3 regions of the Lysobacter stagni genome follow, and region 1 is predicted to be linked to each of the others. Evidence: riboswitches for the same ligand, from Rfam matches in the RefSeq annotation. Region 1 holds a riboswitch; each other region holds the start of a gene.
What was found. A riboswitch is a leader RNA that binds a small molecule or an ion and turns the genes downstream of it on or off. The one in region 1 is predicted to bind cobalamin.

Region 1 (5,980 bases):
GTTGCAGGCGCGGTTGGACTTGTCCTTGAAGTTCATCCAGCCGTTGCCGGTCTGTGCCAGCGTGCGCATCATCCGCGCGTAGAGGTCGCGCGCCTTGACCTTCTTCACGGCAAGGCCTGCGGCTTCGGCGGCGTGGTACGCGCGCTCGAACGCCTCGCCCCACAGGTCGGTCAGCTGCGGCACTTTCGCCGGGTCGAACAGCGACCACTCGCCGTCGGCCTCGACGCGGCGCATGAACTCGTCGGGGATCCAGTTGGCCAGGTTGAGGTTGTGCGTGCGGCGCGCTTCGTCGCCGGTGTTGTCGCGCAGTTCGAGGAATTCCTCGACGTCCGCATGCCACGGCTCCAGGTACACGCAGGCCGCGCCCTTGCGCTTGCCGCCCTGGTTGACCGCCGCGACGGACGCATCCAGCGTCTTCAGCCACGGCACGATGCCGTTGCTCAGGCCGTTGGTGGAACGGATCAGCGAGCCGCGCGAGCGGATGCGCGTGTACGACAGGCCGATGCCGCCGCTGAACTTGCTCAGCTTGGCCACGTCCATGTAGCGCTTGTAGATGCTCTCCAGCGAATCCTCGGGCGAGTCGAGCAGGAAGCAGCTCGACAGCTGCTCGTGCGTGGTGCCGGAGTTGAACAGCGTCGGCGAGGACGGAATGTAGTCCAGCTGCGCCATGCGCCGGTACAGCGCGAGCGCCTCGCCCACGTCCTCGCTCAGCGCACAGGCGATGCGCAGGAAGAACTGTTGCGGGGTCTCGATCACGGTGCGCGCGGTCGGGTGGCGCAGCAGGTAGCGGTCGTACAGCGTGCGCAGGCCGAAGTAGTCGAAACGCAGGTTGAGCGAGGCGTCGATCGCATCGTTGAGCTTGCGCGCGTTGGCCTGCACAAACGTCAGCAGGCGGTCGTTGATCAGGCCCAGTTCGTGGCCGCGCTGCACCGACTGCGAGAACGCATGGATCTCGATGCCCGCCACTTCCTTCTCGATCACGCCGGCCAGCAGGCGCGCTGCAAGGCGACCGTATTCGGGTTCCTCGGCGGTGAGCAGGGCGGCGGTGCGGATGGACAGCTCATCCAGCTCGCGCGTGCTCGCGCCGTCGTACAGGCCGGAGATGGTGCGCGTGGCCACGCGCATGGGATCGACCGCGAACAGGCCTTCGCCGTTGCGCGTCACCGCGCGCACGATCTTGTTCAGGTCCACCGGTTCGCGGCGGCCGCTGCGCTTGGTCACCGTCATGGTGAGGTTGGCGGCGGGCGGCGTCAGCGCGAAGCCGGGCGACGGTTCCGCGTCGCGGTTCGGTGCGGCGACGGGCGCCGCGACGGCGGACGCTTCGGTGATGGCATTCATGGCAGGACTCCGGTGCGTGGGCGCACGGCTGGCCGTCCTCTCCCTCGAAGGACGACGCGGGCGCGGGAGTCATCAGCATGGAAACGGGGTGTCGCGCAGACCGAGACGGCGTGGCGACGGCAGTGCCATCGCCTGCGACACCGACCGTCTTCCCTCCGAAGACTCCGTGGCCGGTCACCGCGCGGTGTGCAACGCGCGGCTGTCGGCAGGTCTTCGGGCTCGGGACGAGACGCGTTGGATCGCGTCGCCTACCGGTGGCCGCTTCCCAGGCTGTGCGCCCAGTGCCATGACCACCTTCGTTTCCCATACCGCTGCGGGGCAGCGCCGGAGTTGGACCTTCGTCCGTACCGGCTTCCCTTTTAATCCGACCCGCGAGGAGTCGGCACCGACGGGCACAACATAGTGGGGGTGCGCGCATCAGTCAACGCAAAATGTTGTGGATAACCGCAGATCCGGAATGTGGGCGCGATTTGCCCGGGCGGGATGCGCGGAGGACAATGGCCGTCTCGGCGACCGCCGGTGACACCGCAGCAGGACCGGTCGCCACACCTCCCGATCACCCCACCGACCCTTCCGCCGAAGGGCCAGCAGAGGAAGCATCCATGTCCATCGTCCGCATGTCCGATCTCGATCTCCAAGGCAAGCGCGTGTTGATCCGCGAAGATCTCAACGTGCCCATCGACGATGGCCGCATCACCTCCGAACAGCGCATCACCGCGGCCCTGCCGACCATGAAGCTGGCGCTGGAGAAGGGCGCGGCGGTGATGGTCACCTCGCACCTGGGTCGTCCGAAGGAAGGCACCTGGACGCAGGAGGATTCGCTCGCGCCCGTGGCGAAGCGTCTGTCGGAACTGCTCGGCATCGAGGTGCCGCTGGTGAAGGACTGGGTCGATGGCGTCGACGTGAAGCCCGGTCAGCTGGTCCTGCTGGAGAACTGCCGCATGAACGTCGGCGAGGGCAAGGACGATGAGGCCCTGTCGAAGAAGTACGCCGCGCTGTGCGACGTGTACGTCATGGATGCCTTCGGCACCGCGCACCGCGCGCAGGCCTCCACGCACGGCGCCATCCGTTTCGCGAAGGTTGCCGCTGGCGGCCCGCTGTTGATGGCCGAACTCGACGCGCTGGGCAAGGCGCTGGACAACCCGGCACGCCCGCTGCTGGCCATCGTCGCCGGCTCGAAGGTGTCGACGAAGCTGGAGCTGCTGTCGTCGCTGGTGAGCAAGGTCGACCAGCTGATCGTCGGCGGCGGCATCGCCAACACCTTCATCGCCGCGATGGGGCATGGCGTGGGCAAGTCGCTGGTCGAGAACGACCTGATCGATACGGCGAAGAAGATCATGGCCGACGCGAAAGGGCGCGGCGCGGACATCCCCGTTCCGACGGACGTGGTCGTCGCACCGGCCTTCGCCGCCGATGCACCGGCCACGGTCAAGGCCGTCGATGCCGTCGGCGCGGACGACATGATCCTCGACATCGGCCCGCAGACCGCCGCGCGCTATGCGGAGCTGATCAAGGCCGCCGGCACCGTGGTGTGGAACGGCCCGGTCGGCGTGTTCGAATTCGACGCGTTCGGCAAGGGCACGGAAACGCTGGCGCGCGCGATCGCCGCGAGCCGCGCGTTCTCCATCGCCGGTGGCGGCGACACGCTGGCAGCGGTCGACAAGTACGGCATCGAGCGCGACGTGTCCTACATCTCCACCGGCGGCGGCGCGTTCCTGGAATTCCTGGAAGGCAAGGAACTGCCGGCGGTGGCGGCGCTGAAGGCGCGGGCGGCGTAACGATCGTCACGCTGTTCCCCCTCTCCCCTTGCGGGAGAGGGACAGGCCGCCAAAGGCGGCCAGGGAGAGGGGCAGGGCCGCCGAACGCCGCTGCGCGGCGCCCCCTCTTCCGGCGCTTCGCGCCACCTTCTCCCGCGAGGGGAGAAGGAAGATCAGGCACTGAGGAAACACACGCATGACCACGCTCTTCTTCGACATGGACGGCACGCTGATCGATTCGGCGGTCGGCATCACGCGTTGTGTCGAACATGCCCTGGTGCAGATGGGCCTGCCCGTGCCGCCGCAGGAGGAACTGCGCCGCTGGATCGGCCCCGCGCTGCGCACCAGCTTCGGTCCGCTGCTCAACGACGATGCGCGCGTGGAGGAAGCGGTGCTGCACTACCGCGATCGCTTCGAGACGCACGGCTGGGCGGAACACGAGGTCTACGCCGGAATCGGCGAGACCATCGAATCGCTGCACGCCGCCGGGCATCGGCTGGCGGTGGTCACCGCGAAGAACGAGCCGCACGCGCGCAAGATCGTCGACCACCTCCCGTTCGGCCACTGCTTCGTGGACGTGATCGGCGCCACGCTGGACGGACGCATCAGCCACAAGGACCAGCTCATCGCCGAGGCGCTGCGACGCTTCGACCTGGTGGCGGACGCGTGCTGGATGATCGGCGATCGCCGCATGGACATCGAAGGCGCGCGTCACCACGGCATGCGCAACGTCGGCGTGCTCTGGGGCTTCGGCGGCGAAACCGAACTGCGCGAGGCCGGCGCGTTGCACCTGGCGTCGTCGCCGCGCGAACTGGCCGCGCTGCTGGCGGCCTGACGCGGCGCCGGCGGGCGCGGAGGCACTCCCCGCCGGTTGTGGTCGCGCTCCCTGAATCCTTAGTATCGGCGGCGGGACAACGAGGGGATCCGCATGCGGGTTTGGTGGGGGTTGCTGGCGCTCGCGCTGGCTGGTGGAGCGTGGGCCGCCGATACGCAGCACGTGCGCGGCGAGTATCGTTTTTCGGTAGGGGGCGAACCGGCCTTCGTCGAGCGCACCGAGATCGCCGCGCAATGGGATCCGGCCGCGCCCGGTGCCAGCGACGCGCCGTGGCGCTTCTGGCTGTACGACCTCCAGATCGACAACCGCCGCGGCCAGGACGCGTACTACGTCGACTACGTCTTCGAGCCCAAGTCCGCGACGCTGCTGGGCGAGGCCGGTCGATACCAGATCTCCTTCAATCCGGAATACCAGCAGTTGAAGATCCATCGCGTGGAGTTGCGCCGCGGTGGTCGCTGGCTGTCGCGGCTGGCGCCCGAGCGGATTTCGCTGGCGCGCCGCGAGACCGACTTCGAGCAGGACCTCGCCGACGGACAGGTCACCGCACTGATCGTGCTCGACGACGTGCGCGTGGACGACGTGGTGAGGGTCAGCTACACGATCACCGGCACCAATCCGGTACTCGCCGGCAACACCGCAACGGCGATGCCAATGGGCTGGCGCAGTCCGACCCTGGACATGCGTTTCCGTTCGATCTTCGATGCGGGCACCGACGTGGCGGTGCACAGCGAGGGCAAGGCCCCGCAACCGCAGGTGCGCTCCTTCGCCGACCGCGTCGAGGCGACTGCACGGGTCCACGCCGTGCCGGCCTATGTCGACGAGAGCGACTACCCGCGCTGGTACCGGTCGTATCCGCACGTGCAGGCAGCTGCCAGGCGCAGCTGGGCGGACGTGGTGGCGTGGGCGCTGCCGCTGTACCCGAAGGTCGATGCGCTGCCGCCGGACCTGGAGGCGCAGATCGCGCGCTGGCACAAGCTCGGCAGCGACGAGCAACGGCTCAAGGCGGCGCTGCGCGCCGTGCAGGAGCAGGTACGCTACTTCGGCGTGGAGATGGGCGACAACACGCACCGTCCGACGCCGCCGGCGGAAACCTGGACGCGACGCTACGGCGACTGCAAGGACAAGGCCTATCTGCTATCGACGGTGCTGGCACGCATGGGCATCCGTGCCGAGCCGGCGCTCGTGTCGGCGGATCGCGGTCAGGCCGTCGCACAGTACCTGCCGGCGGCCTCGCTGTTCGATCACGTGATCGTTCGCGCGAGCGTGGACAACGCGACGGTATGGGTGGACCCGACGCTGACCTCCGAAGGCGGCAATCCGTCCGAAAGCGACCAGAGCGCCTACGGCCATGCCTTGCCCATCGCGGCCGGCATCACCGCGCTGCAGCCGATCGCGCGGCCGCGCAATGCCCACAACAGCGTGACGGTGGAGGAGCTCTATCGCCCCGCTGCCGACGGTCGCGCGGCGTTGCTGGAAGTGCGCACGCTGTACGAAGGCGACAGCGCGAACTACTCGCGCCGCATGATGGCTCGGGAGCGCCTGGAAGACGTCGCGCGCCGCTACGCCGACTTCTACCGCCAGCGTTTCGGCGAGGTCGAGGTGCAGCAGCCGCCGAGGGTGCAGGATGACCTGGACAGCAATCGCCTGACCATGCTCGAGAGCTACCGCCTGCTTGCGCCCTTCGAGAGCGAGGGCGGGGGGCGGGCGCTGGAGGTCATGGCGGAAAGCCTGTCGCGCGCGACCAGCCTGCCGACAACGGTCGAACGCACCGGACCGCTGTACCTGGGCGAACCGAAGCAGTATTCGCACCGGATCCAGGTCGCACTGCCGCCACAGTGGCGACCGGTGTTCGGCAACGAGGACGAACGGTTCGCCTCGCCCGGCTTCGACTACCGGCGCGGCGTACGGGTCGACGGCGCCAGGGTGGACGTGGTCTACGACATGAAGGTGCTGCAGCCGGAACTCACCGCCGAGCAGGTGAGTGCGCACGTGCAGCAGATGCGCAAGGTGCGCGACAGCCTGTCGGCCAAGCTGAGGTTCCAGGTTCCCA
Region 2 (5,980 bases), 2.8 Mb from region 1:
GCCGGTACTGAAGCTGCCCTTGATGAACTGCACCACGCCGCAGCGGAAGCCGTGCCCGAGCGAACGCGCGAGCATGCCGAACCCGGACGAACTCTTTCCCTTTCCGTTGCCCGTGTTGACCACCACCACGCCGCGGTCGATGGTGGCCCGGGCGATGCGGCGGTCCACCAGTTCCTTCTTGCGTTGCGCGCGCTCGCGATGGTGCTCGTCCTCATCCAGGCCGCGGCGTTCCGTGCCGCGGCTCATGCGTGTGCACCGTGACGGGCGGCGAACCGCGTACGCGCCAGACGCCATGCCGCCCGCACCGCGAACGCCAGCCCGACGTAACCGGCCAACGTGCCGAGCGCGCGCGGATAGTAGTGCGGGATGCGGGCGATGAAGCCCGACAGCGTGGGTTCGGCATACCGGCCGGAGAAGAACCAGAAGCCGCCCTTCGACAGCGCATAGGCCACCGTCGCGCTGGCGACCAGCACCAGCACCAACCGTGGCACGCTGGCCAGACGGTCGCGATGCAGGCCGGCGTACACGTGGCCACCCAGCCAGAGCGACGCATACGCGAGCGCGAGCGCCCAGTAGGCGGGCGACAGACACCAGTCGGTGATGGTGCCGCTGGCGAGGCTTGCGATGTCGAGCAGCGAGGACAGTACGAAGAGCGCGGGCAACGCCCACAGGGGACGCAGCAACGCACCGGCCAGGAAGAACACCGCCCACGACGCGCTCGGCAGCGCATCGACGCTTGCGAAATGCTGGCCGCGCGTGCAGATCATCAATGCGGCCAGCGCGCCTGCGGTGAGGATCTGGGCGCGGGTGGTCGCCAACGGCAGTGCGGATTCGGAGATGGAAGGCGTGGCGGTCATGGCAATGCTCCCGTTCGATCAGGGCTGAGTGGCGTGGGCAGCGCGATCGCGCAACGCGCGCGTCGCCAGTCCGTGCAGGGCCAGCGCCACGACGACGTAGGCCATCGTGGTTCGCACGAACAGCGGCCCCCACTGCCAGGCCCGCGCGAGGTACTCACCCAGGTGCGGGTTCTCGTAACGGCCGCCCAGCCAGTAGAACGCGCCGTTCGAGATGGCGAACGACAACGTCGCGCACAGCAATGCAACGCCGGAAGCGCCCAGCATCGATATCCAGGTGGGCTGCAGGCGCCCTGAGAACGCGCGCCCGCCGTACCACAACACCGCGTACGCCGGCAGCAGGAAGGAGTACGCCGGCGTCACGCAGAAGTCGCTGACGCCCGCGTGCTCGATGGCCACCCAGTCGATCGCCACCGCCAGCGCGATGAACACCGCGAACTGCCAATGTCGCCGCAGGTACAGGCCGCCGAGGAAGAACAGCGCCATCGACGCATCCGGAAGGTGCAGCACATCGCCGAAGTGATGGAAGCGCGTGGCGACCATCAGCGCGGCGAATGCGGCGAACAGGACCAGGTTGACGCGGCGGGTCAGGGATTTCATCGGCGACCTCTCGAAGTGGCGGAGCGTTGGGTCAATGGGCGACCGGCTGGTAACGCAGGGTCAGCAGCCAGGTGCGACCCGGCTGGTTGTAGAGCGCGGCGGTCTCGTAGCGCTTGTCGAAGACGTTGGCGACCGACGCCTGCACGCTCCACGCCTCGTCGAAGGCCCAGCCCGCGCGCAGGTCCGCCAGACCGTAGCCGCCCATGCGGGTGGTGTTGGTGAGGTTGTCGTACCGTTCGCCGGCACCACTGACGCTGGCACCGACACTGAATCGATCGAAGCGGCGGTCCGCATCGATGCGACCGCTCTGCTTCGCGCGGCGCGGCAGCACGTTGTCGCGGTTGGGGTTGTCGCCGTCGTTGCGCGGATCCAGCCAGGTCAGGCTGCCGCGCAGGTCCCAGTCGGCCAGCGTCGTGCCCGCGACCAGCTCGATGCCCTGGATGCGCGCGCGGTCGATGTTGTTGGGACCGCCGAAATCGCCCAGCGATGCGTCGAAGGCGATCATGTCGTCGATCTTCGTATCGAAGGCATTGACCGACCAGTTGCCCCAGTCGTGCTCGCCGCGAAGTCCCAGTTCGACACTGCGCGATGTCTCGGGGCCCAGGTCGGGGTTGCCGTAACCGGGGTAATACAGTTCGTTGAACGTGGGCGACTTGAATGCGGTACCGACACTGGCGCTCAGGCGCAACGCATCGGTGAAGTCCCAGCCCCATAGCAGGCTGCCGGTGGTCTTGCCGCCGAACTGGCTGTCGTCGTCCCGGCGCGCGCTCAGCTGCAGCGACTGGTTGCCGAAGTCCTGCTGCCACTGTCCGAACAGGCCGCGGTTGATGCGGCGGTCGCGCGCATAATCGGTGTTGCTGTGGACCTCGTCGCCCAGCCAGTCGTAGCCCAGCGTGAGCAGTCCGTCGCCCAGGCCAAGGTCGCCCTGCAGCGAACCCAGCCTGCGTCGTGTATCGAAGGTGGACGAATACGTCCCGTTGAGGAAGTTCTCGCTCAGATCGGCGCTGGTGCCCAGGCCCAGAGTGAACTTCATCCGCTCGCCCGGCGCATAGCGGACGCGGCCACCGATCACCTGCTGCACGGTATCGGCCTCGTTGTTCGCGCTGCCGTCGTACTCGTTGCGGCCTTCCGCGCGGAAAGCGCGCACATCGGCGTCCCACTGCGGGTTGAAGCGCCAACCGCCCTGCACAGTCAGCGACGTGTTGCGATAGCCATCCTTGTCCGGATCGAAGTTGCGCGTACCGCGGTAAGCGTTGATCCCGTCGGTGTCCTGGTGTGCCGCATTGATCGCGTACCAGCCACGCGCGTCCGCATCGGACGAACGACCACCGATGCCGGCCGACAGCCGCTGCGTGTCCTCGCTGCCGATGGCGGCACTGAGGCTGGGTGCGAACGAACCCTGCGGCTTGCGGGTGAAGATCTGGATGACGCCACCGAGCGCCTCCGAGCCGTACAGGCTGGAGAAAGGCCCGCGCACGATCTCGATGCGTTCGACCTGCTCCAGCGGAATGTCCTGGAGCGACGCGCCACCGCTGGTGGCCGAGCCGATCTTGATGCCGTCGATGAGCACCAGCACGTGGTCGGATTCGGTACCGCGCAGGAACACGGACGTCGCCTTGCCCGCGCCGCCGTTGTTGGCCAGCGAGATGCCGGCCCGGCCGGTCAGCAGGTCCGGCAAGGATGCCGGTTGCAGGCGTTCGATCTCGGCGCGATCGATCACGGTTACTGCGGCGAGCGTCTGGTCCTGCGTGCGCGCGGTGCGCGTGGCGGTGACGACGACCTGGTCCAGGTCGGTGGCGGCGACGTCGGCCATGGCCGGCGCGATGGTGGAAATCGAAGACAGCACGGCAACCGCCAGCACGCGCCGACGGATGGAAGAAAACTGCGGATGCACTGACACACTCCTTGACCGCGCCTGCCCGCGCGGGAACGTTGGAAAAGGACAGGCGGAAGGAAGGTGTGATGGCGGCAACAGGCACGGAGTCCTGGCCGCATGACATTCGCCCACCGCATGTCACGTCGCTCCATGGCCGGTCTCCGGGCTCGCGAGCGAAGCAGGATTCACCTGGCTTCCGGTCCGCGCCTTCCCATGCGTGAGCACAGTGGCTTCGTGCGGATCGTTGTCTCGCCTACCGTTGCGGGGGCAGCTCCGGAATTGCCGGTCGTGCAAGCACGACGCGGCGCACCGGATTCCCGTTTCAACCGCCGGACAAGCCGGCGGTCACCTTGGGCGGGCGCAGTCTAGCAGCAGTACGGCCGGTTGCGCAGACCGGCGTCACATGGCGATGCGTCATATGTGCAGAGCCGGCCTGCTTGACGGAAATCAACGCAACACGGATGTGTTCATGCGCCATCGCCTGCCGGCTTGTGCGGCGGCGCTTGCGCCGCGAACATCGCGGCGATGTCGCCCGACAGGCTGCGCAGGTGCATGTCCTGCTGCGGGAACGGGATCTCGATGCCCGCCTCCGTGAGCGCCCGGTACATGCGCGTGACCAGCTCGCTGCGGATGCTGACGGAGTTGTCGTAATCGTTCGTCCACGCGCGGATCGCGAAGGTCAGCGAACTGGCGCCCATCGCGGTGAACAGCACGGCCGGCGCCGGATCGCGCACCACGCCAGGCGTGGACAGCGTCGCTGCGCGCAACAGGTCCGCGATGCGCGCGGGATCGGAGCCGTACGCCACGCCCACCTCCACGTCGATGCGGCGGTTGCGGTCGAGCAGCGTCCAATTGGTGAGCTTCTCCGACAGCAGCGTGCCGTTGGGCACCACCACGTCCGCGCCTTCGAAGGTCTTGATGGTGGTCGCGCGCATGCCGATGTCGCGCACGCGGCCGGACGTTCCGGTGATCTCGACCACGTCGCCGGGCTGGATGGGGCGCTCGAACATGAGGATCAAGCCGGAGACGAAGTTGTTGACCACGTTCTGCAGGCCGAAGCCGATGCCCACGCCCAACGCGCCGAACACGAACGCCAGCTGGCTCATCTGGAAGCCAGCGGCCGACAGCGCCACCACCACGCCCAGCAACAGCAACGCGTAGTACGTCAGCGAGGCCACGCTGTTGGCCACGCCGCGCGGTAGCGACATGCGCGTGAGCACTTCCTCCTGCAACAGGTAGCGCACCGATTTGGCCGCCCAGAATGCGATCAACACCGAAACCGCGAAGATCAGCACATGCCCCAGGCTGATCGTGATCTCGCCCAGCCGGAACGTGTACGACAGCACGGACGAGGTGAACGCGTAGATCGGCCGGAAGATGCGGAAGCGATTGGTCGTGAAGACCAGCCAGCCGATCGTGGCTGCCAGCACGATCAACCGTATCACCAGCAGCGCCAGGGGCGGCGCATGCTCACGCGAGAGCCGGAAGCGCGGCACACCGTGCCGGGCCAACAGCAAGCGCACCAGCGCGACGAACACCGTCACGCTCGCGTACAGCACCAGCGCCAGGTAGCCGCTGTCGATGACGCCGCTGACCAGCATCTCGGCCAGCGACACGTTGCCGAACACGTTGGAACCCACCGATATCGCCAGCAGCGCCACGCTGACCCAGGCCGCGATGTGGACGGCCTTGCCGACACGCCCGACCAGGCCCGAATGGCTGACATGCCGCGAGCGCCACAACAGCCACAGCGTGAGCAGCAGCGCCAACGTGCCCAGACCCAGGTAATAGATCCGGTACAGGAAGGCGTTGGCGATGAACAGGAACGCGACCCGTTCCAGCAGATACAGGCCCGCCGCCACGTACGGCCAGGGCCCGAGCAGCAGCCGCGCGTTCGGCGGGATCAGGCGCAGCACCGGCACCAGCGCGATCAGCATCGCGACCTGGTGCACCAGCAGCGGCGCGTCGGGCTCGAAGGCCAGCACGGCCATCATCGACAGCAGCAACCATGAGGATACGGGCCGGCGCAGCACGCGCATCGATGCCTCGTCCGCGTCGCTCGTCTCGGGGAAGCGACGGCTGCGGATCGCCAGCCAGATGAGCAACGGCAGCAGCGATACCTGGAACACATGCAACGCATGCTGGTTCCCGGTTCCGGCCGCGGCGTACTCCCTCGCGAACCGCGTCTCGATCTCCAACCCGGTGGCGATGGATGCCAATGCGCCCTTGTCATCGCCTGTCGTGGGCCGCGCCCGCCACAATGGCGGCGCATCCAATCGCACCAGGCGGCTGTCGATGTAGTCGATCGCAGCCGCGACCGCGCGCAACCCCGCCTGGATGCGTGCATCGACCGCGTTGGCGCGACGCCCCAGGTCGATCTGCCGCGCCAGCGGGCCCGACAGCTCCTGCTCGGCCTTGCGCAGCTCGTCCACCAGCGTGTCCACGCGCGTCACCAGCGCGACGGGCATGTTGCCGGCACGCGCCGCCGCCTGCGTGGCTTCCCAGTCGGCGCGCCGCTGCGCCAGCTCCGCCGCTTCGTGCGTGTACGGTGCGACGGCCTGGCGCATGTCGGTCTGCCAGCGTGCGAACCGGCGGGCGTCGAACTTCCAGTGGCGCTCCAGGCTTTCCAACCGCATGACCGGCAACGAGC
Region 3 (5,980 bases), 240 kb from region 1:
CCTGCGTCTGCGCTATGGACAGTTCCTGGGCGAGGAAGCCGAGGGTGCACCGAAACCGCCGCCGACGAGCGATGCGAATGCGGCAACGGGCGACCACGAACAGGACGGCACGGCGCAGGAATCCGGTCACGACGACCATGATCACGTCGCGAGCGAAGCGCCCTCGGCCACGTTCGGTCAGGAAGGCTCGGTGCTCGAGGAATACGGACACACGCACGACCATGCCGAGGCAGCGACACTGCTCGATCCGGAGACGCGCACGATCCTGAAGGCCGCGCTGGACGCGATGTGGCAATCGGAACTGCACCTGCGCCAGGGCGATCCGAAGCAGGCGCTGCCGCACGCCTATCGCGCGTTGGCACGGATCAAGGAAGTGCAGCAGGCCAGCCGCATCTATCTGGCGCGCGTGGGGCCGGAACTGCCGCCGATCGACGAGAGCCGGCGCATGGGCGGCGACCGTGCCGGCATCGACAACCGCGCCGAGGTGATGGCGTCGGCGACCGCGCCGGACCCCACGCTGTCCGCGCTGTGGCGCGCGCTGGACGATTCGCCGTCGACGACCGCGCAACCCCCGGTCGATTTCCCTGCTCTGGAACGCTGGCTGCGCGCCAACGAGTCCCGCATCGCCGATCCCCTGTCATTCATCGCCGCGGTTGAAGCACTGCGCGCCGACCCGCAATGCGCGCGTTGCCGTGACGACCTGCGCGCCCAGCTGTGGCCGCTGCTTCCGCGACCGGCGACGTCCGTGCCGCGGCGCGACGATGGCGATGCGAGTGGTCGTCGCTACCTGGATGCGCTGCGCGGGGAGTCGGCGCGATGACCTCCATGCTCACACCGCAGAATGCGACCATCGCGGTCCTGATACTCGTGGTGGCGATTGCCTGCACGCGCCTGTTGTTGCGACAGCGTGGCGCGGAGCATGCTGCGCGTTCGCGCGCGTGGCGAGTCGCGCTGTTGCTGATCGCACAACCGGTCTGCGCGGCGTTGCTGTACTTCGCCTTGTGGCCGCCGACGGTGCCCGGCGAGGCGGGCACGCTGGTCGTGGCGACCGCCGGTGCCACGGCGGCGCGCATGGAGGCCGTGCCCGGCGACGCACAGCTCGCTTTGCCTGAGGCGCCCGCGCTGTCGGGTGTCGCGCGCGTGCCCGACCTGGCCACCGCGTTGCGCCAGCACCCCGGCACGCAGCGCGTGCGCGTGGTGGGGCAGGGGCTGGTGCCGCGCGATCGCGACGCGGTGAGCGGCATCGCGCTCACCTTCGATGCGGCGCCGCTGCCGCGTGGACTGGTCGAACTCGACGGGCCCGATCGCGCTGCCGCGGGCACCGCGTTCCGCGTGAGTGGTCGCGCCGAGGGCGTCTCCGATGGATTCGCCGAACTGCTCGATCCTGCGCGCCGCCGCGTCGACCGCGTTGCCTTGCCGGCCGATGGCCGCTTCTCGTTGTCGGCCACCGTGCGCACGCCCGGCGCGGCCGCGTTCAACGTGCGCGTGGTCGATGCACGCCAGCGAACCATCGATTCGGTCGCCTTGCCGTTGCAGGTCGAAGCGGTCGCACCGCCGCGCGTCCTGCTGCTCGCCGGTGCGCCCGGACCGGAAGTGAAGTACCTGCGTCGCTGGCTGCGCGATGCCGGATTGCCGTCGCATGCACAACTCACGGCTGGCGGCGGCGTGCAACTTGGCGATGCGCCGCTGGTGGTGAACGCGGGAAATCTTGCCCGCTTCGACGTGGCCATCGTTGATGAGCGCGCCTGGTCGGCGCTGGGCGAAACATCGCGTGCCGCGCTGGACGAGGCGGTGCGTAACGGCATGGGACTGCTGGTCCGCATGACGGCGACGCCGTCGGATGCCGAGCGCCGCCGTTTGCGGGCGCTGGGGTTCGACAGCAGCGGTGGCGGCGATACCACGGCCGCGCGTCCACGCGTGGCGATCAGCGACGACGACGCGACACGCGCGCGCATCGGTCCGGGTTCGCGCGATGCGCCGCGCGCGCACGATGCGCAGGTCGAGGACGTACCTGAGCTGACGCGCCGGACGCTGCGTCTGCAGGCTGGCGACGCCGTGCCGCTGACGACCGAACAGGACGGCACCGCGCTGGGTTCATGGCGTGCCGTGGGGCGTGGGCGCGTCGGCGTCTGGCCGGTGACCGACAGCTATCGCTGGGTGCTGGCCGGACGCAGCGACCTGCACGGCGAACTCTGGTCCTCGCTGGTCTCCACGCTTGCGCGGGCGCAGTCCGGACAGCGCTTCCTCATTCCAGGCGACGCGCGCGAGGGACAGCGCATCGCGTTGTGCGGCGTCGACGCCACGGCCAGCGTGATCGCGCCCGATGGCTCGATCGCACCGGTGCTGCGCGATCCGGCAACGGGCACGCGTGCCTGTGCGGCGTTCTGGCCGCAATCGCAGGGTTGGCATCTGCTGCGTTCCGGTGAGCGCACGCAGGCGTTCTTCGTTCGCGGCGCCAGCGAGGCCACCGGCCTGGCGAGCGAGGACATCCGCACGACGACGATGCGCCTGATGGCGTCCGCGCCGACGACCGTGTCCGACGTGGCCGCGCCGCGCCATCCCACCGCGCGATGGCCGTGGTGGCTGGCCTGGTTGCTGCTCAGTGGCGTGTTGTGGTGGCTGGAGCGATCGCGCCTAGGTCGCCGTTGAGTCTTTGAGGGCGCGGCTCCAGCGCGATGCGCCGCGCCTGCGTGCGAAACGAAGAAGCCCGGCTGGCGCCGGGCTTCTTCATGCGTGGTGCTCGCTCGCCGCTTCAGTCGGCGGGCGCGTAGCGCAGCGTCAGCCACCACTCGCGGCCGGGCTGGTTGTAGAACGACACGGTCTCGTACTCGCGATCGAATACGTTGGAGACGCGGCCCTGCAGCGTCAGTGCCGGGGTGAGCGCGTACTCCGCGCGCAGGTCCAGCGTGCCGTACCCGGCGAGGCGTCGCGTGTTGGCGACGTCGTCGAAACGCGGGCCCTCGCCGCTGGCGGTGACGCCGACGCGGAAATCACCGAAGGCGCGGTCGATGTCGATGCGCCCGCTGTTGCGTGCACGACGCGCCAGCTCGTTGCCTTCGAACACGCCGCTGCGGTTCTCGGTGTCCAGCCAGCTGACCGAGCCGGCGATGTCCCATTGCTCCACCGTGGCCTGCACGCCGAGTTCGGCGCCACGCATGCGCGCGCTGTCGACGTTGTTGGGACGGTTCTGGCTGGCATCGAACGCGATCAGGTCGTCGACGTCGGTGGTGAAGGTGTCGAGGTTGACGGTGATTCCGTCGCCCAGCCACGCCAGGCCCAGCTCCCAGGTCTCCGATTCTTCCGGGTCGAGATCCGGATTGCTGAAGAACGGGAAATACAGTTCGTTGAAGGTCGGTGCCTTGAACGCGGTGCCGACACCGGCACGCACGCGCCAGTGCTCGGCGAAGGTCAGTCCCCAAGCGCCGCTGCCGGTGGTATGGCCGCCGAACTGGTCGTTGTCGTCGCGGCGCACGCTGGCTTCCAGCGACTGCGCGCCGAAGTGGCCCTGGTACTGTACGAAGGCGGCCTTGTTGGCGCGTTCGGTCTCGTCGTACTGCGTGGTGGCGTCCACGCTGTCGCGCAGCCAGTCCAGCCCCAGCGTCAGCAGCTGGCCGCTGGCCAGGCCGAAATCGCCCTGCAGCGTGGCGCTATCGCGGTCGGTGCTGAAGAAGTCGACGAATGCATCGCCAAGGAAATTGTCGGAGGCATCGACGTTGCGGCCCGCGGTGAGGTGCAGGTCAACGCGCTCGCTCGGACGCCAGCGCAGCTTGCCGCCAATGACCTGCTGCACCGTCTCGGAACGGTCGGCGAAGTCGCCGTCGTATTCGTTGTCGCCTTCGTTGCGCAGCGCGTGGCCTTCAAGCGTCCATTGTTCGTTGATCGTCACGCCACCGCGCAACGACAACGCGTCCTTGGTGTAGCCGTCGCGGTCGGGTTGCGAGTCGGGCAGGATGAAGCAGCCCGCGCCGTCGAATGTGTCCGGATCGAAGTAGCCGTTGCAGGCGTTGATGCCGCTGGTGCGGCTGTGCTGGTAGTCGGCGCCGTACCAAGCGCGTTCGTTCGCACCGCCGAAGCCCATGCCGTAGCCGAAGCTGTCGTTGCTGCCGCCTTCCACGCGCACGCGCGGCACGAAGCCGCCGCGGTCCCGGCGCGTGAACACCTGGATGACGCCGCCGATGGCGTCGCTGCCGTACAGGCTGGCGCGCGGGCCGCGCACGATTTCCACGCGATCGATCATCTCCACCGGCAGGTCCTGGAACGAGGCCAGGCCCGAGGTCGAGGAACCGATGCGGATGCCGTCGACCAGCACCAGCACGTGGTCGGATTCGGCGCCGCGCAGGAACAGCGTGGTCAGCTTGCCCTGTCCGCCCTGGTTGGACATCGAAATGCCGGCGCGGCCCTGCAGCAGTTCCGGCAGCGAGCGCGCCTGGCTGCGACGGATCGCTTCGGCGTCGATCACCTCCACCGGCGTCAGCGCGTCATTGACGCTGACAGCCGTGCGATTGGCCGTGACCACCACCTCGTCGAGGTCGGTGGCGGGCGCCTGCGCGTGGACGAGGGACGGCAGCGCGAGCGAACAGGCAAGCGCGAGGGCGTGGATCGGGGCGGAACAACGCAGGGACATCGTGGGTTCTCCAGCGCGCGGACGTGCCGCGTCGGCATGACGGAAAGTCGTGGAGAGAACCGGGCTGCGTGACGGGGACGGAATGCGCGCCGGCAACGCCGCCGCGACGCCCTCCGCATCGCAACCAGTGTCGGGCCGTGACGACCCTTGCCTGCAGGCCGGTCTCCGGGCTTGCGAGTGGAGGTTTCCCTCGGGCGCGGCGCCTTCCCATGCAATCGCACAGTGGCGGTGTGCCGTGCCTGATCTCGCTTACCGTTGCGGGGGCAGCGCCGGAATGGCCGCGCGAATGCGTGGCGTCACCGGCTTCCCGTTTCAACCCGTTGGCGTCATGCCTCGGGGTCACCTGCTGGCGCGCGCAGTCTACGCGATCGGTCGGTCGGCGGCGACGTGCGGCCGCTCAGGGTGTCACTCGCGTTCGGCGGGCTCGTCGAACAGCGTGGGCATGGCCATCGTGTCTTCGCCCATCTGCGTCGTGGTGACAGGCGCGGCCGCGGGCTTGTAGCGCGGCGGGGGCAGCAGGGCGATGGCGGCTTCAGCGGCGGCGATCAGTTCGCCGCGGCGTGCTTCGGAGATCTCCTGCCAATGGCAGTCCTGCAGCGCGCCTTCGATGGCGTACAGCAGGTTGAGGGTGGGCTTGAAGCCGGCGCGTTTGACGCGCATGAAGGCCTCGACCGTGCCGGCCGCGGCGAGGTCTTCGCGGGTGCGAAGCCCGACCTGGCGGAGCCAGGCGGCGGACTTGGGTCCGATGTTGCGAAGCTTGTCGGTGCTCGTCGTCATTCCAGTGACTCCATGAAGGCCTTTGCGATTGCCTCCAGGCCGTGCTGGTCTTCAACGTCAAAACGGCCCAATTCAGGACTGTCGAGATCGAAGACGCCGACCAGCGTGCCGTCGGCGTGGGTCAGCGGAACCACCAGCTCCGAATTGGAGGCCGAATCGCAGGCGATATGGCCCGGGAATGCGTGCACGTCGGTCACCCGTTGCGTCTGGCGGGTCGAAGCGGCCGCGCCACAGACGCCCTTGTCCAGCGGAATGCGCACGCAGGCCGGCAGGCCCTGGAAGGGGCCCACGACCAGCTCGGTACCGTCGTAGAAATAGAAGCCCACCCAGTTGAGCGAGGGCAGCGAGTGGTAGACCAGCGCCGACAGGTTGGCCGCGTTGGCGATGCGGTCGCGCTCGCCATGGAGCAGCGCGCGCGCCTGCGCGAGCAGCTGTGCGTACTGTTCGGTCTTGGTGCCGCTTAGACTTTCGCTGGTGAACATGAGCGCCTCTTTCATGCAGTCTATCAGCGTAAATGGGGGCGGCCCGGCCGGTCCCAACCGGTGCGCGCCGTGACCCGCGGCTGGTTCGTCACCGGAA

Region 2: another riboswitch for cobalamin. It lies ahead of btuB (TonB-dependent vitamin B12 receptor); the one in region 1 lies ahead of QLQ15_RS00905 (ribonucleoside-diphosphate reductase subunit alpha).
Region 3: another riboswitch for cobalamin. It lies ahead of btuB (TonB-dependent vitamin B12 receptor); the one in region 1 lies ahead of QLQ15_RS00905 (ribonucleoside-diphosphate reductase subunit alpha).

Annotation. Positions count from the first base shown of each region.
Region 1 covers NZ_JASGBI010000001.1:196,451-202,430, reverse strand. The annotation lists gene QLQ15_RS00905 (ribonucleoside-diphosphate reductase subunit alpha) at 1-1,227, opposite strand, end outside; cobalamin riboswitch at 1,526-1,743, opposite strand; gene QLQ15_RS00900 (phosphoglycerate kinase) at 1,941-3,116, shown strand; gene QLQ15_RS00895 (HAD hydrolase-like protein) at 3,292-3,930, shown strand; gene QLQ15_RS00890 (DUF3857 domain-containing transglutaminase family protein) at 4,024-5,980, shown strand, end outside.
Region 2 covers NZ_JASGBI010000001.1:2,970,992-2,976,971, forward strand. The annotation lists gene cobO (cob(I)yrinic acid a,c-diamide adenosyltransferase) at 1-246, opposite strand, end outside; gene QLQ15_RS13745 (hypothetical protein) at 243-857, opposite strand; gene QLQ15_RS13750 (hypothetical protein) at 876-1,454, opposite strand; gene btuB (TonB-dependent vitamin B12 receptor) at 1,486-3,354, opposite strand; cobalamin riboswitch at 3,466-3,698, opposite strand; gene QLQ15_RS13760 (mechanosensitive ion channel family protein) at 3,798-5,980, opposite strand, start outside.
Region 3 covers NZ_JASGBI010000001.1:435,404-441,383, reverse strand. The annotation lists gene QLQ15_RS01930 (hypothetical protein) at 1-820, shown strand, start outside; gene QLQ15_RS01925 (carboxypeptidase regulatory-like domain-containing protein) at 817-2,649, shown strand; gene btuB (TonB-dependent vitamin B12 receptor) at 2,753-4,624, opposite strand; cobalamin riboswitch at 4,764-4,986, opposite strand; gene QLQ15_RS01915 (TfoX/Sxy family protein) at 5,030-5,401, opposite strand; gene QLQ15_RS01910 (GAF domain-containing protein) at 5,398-5,883, opposite strand; gene bioD (dethiobiotin synthase) at 5,953-5,980, shown strand, end outside.